One region of the Bacillus sp. DX3.1 genome, then DNA from elsewhere that is predicted to be linked to it. Evidence: riboswitches for the same ligand, from Rfam matches in the RefSeq annotation. Region 1 holds a riboswitch; the other holds the start of a gene.
The links. Region 1 has a riboswitch for cobalamin ahead of QRE67_RS14880 (DUF4430 domain-containing protein). Riboswitches for the same ligand answer to the same signal wherever they lie in the genome.

Region 2: another riboswitch for cobalamin. It lies ahead of metE (5-methyltetrahydropteroyltriglutamate--homocysteine S-methyltransferase); the one in region 1 lies ahead of QRE67_RS14880 (DUF4430 domain-containing protein).

Annotation. Positions count from the first base shown of each region.
Region 1 covers NZ_CP128153.1:2,999,336-3,001,546, forward strand. Annotated here, with positions in the region: gene QRE67_RS14880 (DUF4430 domain-containing protein) at 1-1,339, opposite strand, end outside; cobalamin riboswitch at 1,461-1,714, opposite strand; gene rraA (ribonuclease E activity regulator RraA) at 2,023-2,211, opposite strand, start outside.
Region 2 covers NZ_CP128153.1:3,730,002-3,732,212, forward strand. Annotated here, with positions in the region: partial or broken gene QRE67_RS18535 (RNA-guided endonuclease InsQ/TnpB family protein) at 1-290, opposite strand, end outside; cobalamin riboswitch at 587-775, shown strand; gene metE (5-methyltetrahydropteroyltriglutamate--homocysteine S-methyltransferase) at 902-2,211, shown strand, end outside.

The DNA.
Region 1 (2,211 bases):
AGGATATTAAGTTTTGAACAGCATTATAATTATTTTTAATAAATGCATTGCTCGTCGGATTGATTCCTGCTGCAGCTAGACCAATAATAGCTTGCGAGACACTATTGGAATTTTCTTTACCGTCAGCTAAAAACCCACCTGTTTTTGTTTGTTTTTTTGATAAAAATTGTACTGCTTTTCCAATGGATTTCTTAACTTCTGGTTGCTGTTTATATGGCGCTAATGCCGATAAAACCATACCTGTTACATCAACATTACTAGCGTCCTTTTTACTGCTCTGAACATTGTAAGTCCAACCACCATCTGTATGTTGAGAAGCTAAAATTGCTTTTACTAATGTATCACGATTCCATTTTGCATCTACTGGTACTTCATATTTTTTTGTATCAAGTGCAATAAGACTAAGTGTATAACCTGTAATAGAATCTAATTTTTCAGATTGATAAAGTCTTTGAATTAAATTCTCCCCTGCAACATTCTTTGGGTTACCATTAACTGCTGTAACCGCTAAAATTGTTCGTGCTACATCGGTAGAATTGAATCGATTTATACGCTTTTCTACTTTTTGTGTTAAAGACTGTAAATAGCTTATTTTTACCTCTGTTGGTATACTTTGCTCTGAATGCCCAAGTGCAATTGCAATCCAATCACTATCCACTCCGTCTTTCAGCATCTTTTGAGAAGCTTTTTGAATTGCACGATCTACCTTTTTCATTAGTAATTCATTTTTTATTGATTCTTGTGGTTTTTGCTCATTTGGCTTTTGTCCATCTGGCTTTTGCTCATCTGGTTTTTGTCCATCTGACTTTTGTCCATCTGGCTTTTGCTCATCTGGCTTTTGTCCATCTGGCTTTTGCTCATCTGGTTTTTTCTCATCTGGTTTTTTCTTACAAGTTCCTATCTTATCAAGTACTTGTTGAAGTGTTTCCTGACTCATTTTGTTCCAGTCTACAACAAAACGAAATGCAACAACATCTCCAGCTTCTAATTTATAACTATCTGCTCCACCCATTGCCGCTTTATCATTTACATCATAAGTCCATCCACTTGTTTCCCCAGCCATTAAACCATCAATACTCTTTATATACATACCATATTTCGTATTTTCGGCTGTTACTTTGCCATTCATGACCTTTTGCAATAAACTATAGGCTGTTTCCCCATCTTTAATTGACACTTCTTTTGGACATAAAATGATTCCTTTTTGCGATTCCCCAATAATCGCAAGCGTTGCTGTTTTCCCTTCAGCAAACGCAATATGTACAGTATTTGCGAAAGAAACAAATACTAATGCAAACGTCATTAATGACGTTTGCAGCCACTTTTTCATCGTTGCCATCTCCATCCGTTCCTCCCTTTGCAAAAAACTTACATAAAAAAAGCCCTCTAAGGGCGTGCAAAAGTACTCTCCACTTGAAAGTGCAAAACAAAATGCACAACACCCCCTATCCTCGTAGGTAATGGTTGTATTTGCATAGGAAAGGTAACCTGACTTATGAATGATTTATCCCGCATTAACGGACAGTACGACCCCCACCCCAAGATTCTAAAAAATTCAAGGAAGATATGTGGAGGATAAAGAATCCCCCATTGATAAAAGTCTTACTTTATTGTTACATCATTCACTTACAGTGGCGGGACCGCATTGGATTTTCACCAATTTCCCCTCTTAAGTAATCAATAAATACTATACACCTATACAATTATTAACATTATGAATTTCTGTATTATTTTACTATTGACGTAGCTTTTTGTCTATGTTTTATCTGATTTATTTTCTAAGAATATTATAGAGTAAATGCTATATAAATCCATTTTGATTTTTCGACATATAGCCGCGGCTATGAATAACAAAAGGTGACCTGCACTCGTTTTCTCTCTTTGTTTTCACTATGTCTGGGCAGGAAAAGGATCTGACCGCTTCTATGCATGGCCGGATGCTCTCTCCCACCTAAAAAGAAGGGTTTTATCTCGGTTTTTTAATTTGTATTTATATAGTAATAGACTTTTATTGAATATATTTCACTCTTTCATATGAATTGGCTCATCACATACAATTACCCCGTCTTCATCGGCATACACATAGTGATCTGAAACCCAAGAAATTTCACCAAAGAACAAAGGTATTTTTCTTTCCCCTCTCCCTTCTTTCACACTTCTTTTCGGCATCGTCCCAATCGCTAAAATACCTATATCAATATTACGAAGCTC
Region 2 (2,211 bases), 730 kb from region 1:
AGTTGTTTGATGGTTCCTTCTATCGGACGATGAAGAAGAATATCAATTTCTCCTAGTCTTTTGTTATATAACTTTCCATTTTCAGAAAAAGACATTGCGAAACGGTGTTTCCTATTCGGTTTGAATCCAAATTGAGTGAAGGTGAGGCTATTATATTCTTTATACTTTTTCAATTTTGGATAGTTGGAATCCCCACGAAAAAAGCCATCATATGCCTTTTTCAGTCGTAAAAATACTTCTTGTAAGGGCTGTGATGGCACTTCTTTTAGAAACGGATAAGCCTTCTCCTCCCTACCATCTGGGCTATGCCCTGCACGTGCTTGAGGAAGGGGACTTCTGTTGGATTACTGTTAAAACGCAATAAAAAACAATCGATACTATTTTTCTTCCAATCTGTTATAGAAAAGCAAAACGATTTACACAGTAAAAAAATAGTTTCCATCCCTCTAAAAAACGTTGATAAAATTCAGAATATTCTCAATAATAAAGATTAAAAATTTACGAATATTCTTATTTCAAAACAGTGGACAAAATTCAAAAAATTATGTTAGAATTTGTTTCAATATCATATTCACTTGTTAAATTCCTTTCAAAAAGGAAAATAGGTACACGAAATTTTTTATTTCGTGTTTAAAAGGGAAGTTTGGTGAAAATCCAACGCGGTCCCGCCACTGTAAGTGCAGAGAGCTCTTTCCTATACCACTGTGAAAACGGGAAGGTGAAAGAACTCGTATGAAGCATCAGCCAGGAGACCTGCCTATTTTAACAACACTGATAGACTCACGGATGATGAGGAGGTGTTTTTAACGGAAATGGAGTATTTTCTGCTCCTATATACTTTTCGTTAAAAGCATTTCCGAGTAAACGGAAATGCTTACTTTCAATTAGGGAGGAAATTTAAATGGGAATTCAAACGAGTAACTTGGGGTATCCACGCATTGGATTACACCGCGAATGGAAAAAAACATTGGAAGCTTTTTGGGCAAACAAAATTAATGAAGAACAATTTTTAACGAACACGAAAGAAATTCGTCTTCAACATGTAAAAACACAGCAAGAAAAAGGCATTGATTTAATTCCAATTGGTGATTTTACATACTATGATCATGTACTGGATACAGCTTATATGCTCGGCTTTATCCCATCCCGTTTTTCTGAGTTTACGTCTTATCTTGATGTATATTTTGCGATGGCACGTGGATCTAAAGATCACGTCGCTTCTGAAATGACAAAATGGTTTAATACAAACTATCATTATATTGTTCCTGAATATGAAGAAGGATTAAAGATTTCTTTAAAAGATAACCGTCCTCTTCGTTTATATGAAGAAGCAAAACAAGAACTAGGAGTAGATGGGAAACCAGTAATATTAGGACCCTATACATTCTTAAAATTAGCAAAAGGTTATAAACAAGATCAATTTTCAACAATTCTACAACAACTGGTTGCACCTTATGTACAGCTATTAACTGAATTACATGATGCTGGTGCACGCTTCGTACAAATTGACGAACCAATTTTTGCATCTTTAACAAAAGAAGAAATCGCACAAGCGAAAGAACTTTATGAAACAATTCATAAAGAAGTACCGAATGTATCTCTTATTCTACAAACTTATTTCGATAGTGTAGAAGAAAACTATGAAGAGATTATTACATTCCCTGTATCCGGCATTGGATTGGACTTTGTTCACGGTAAAGAAGGAAATGTAAAAGCAATTGTAGAACACGGATTCCCATCCGATAAAATTTTAGCTGTAGGTTGTATAGATGGCCGTAACATTTGGAGAGCAGATCTTGATGATGTTCTTTCTTTATTCGAGACATTAAAAGAGCATGTTACGCCAAAAGATTGGATTGCTCAGCCTTCTTGTAGCTTATTACATACTCCGATTGACAAGACAGAAGAAACGCACCTGTCAAAAGAATTATATGATGCACTTGCATTTGCAAACCAAAAATTAGAAGAGCTTACTATTTTAAAACAAGCACTTGTACATGGTGTAGAAAGCATAAGTACAGAACTTACAGCTTATCGAATTGCTCATGAAGCAATTCGTTCTTCAGCTGCACGTAATCGTGAAGATGTGAAAGCATCACGAGCAGCGCTTCAGGAAGCAGACTTCTCTCGGCCTCTTCCATTTGAAGAACGCTATGCTGTGCAACAAACTGCATTACAATTACCATTGTTACCAACAACAACAATCGGTAG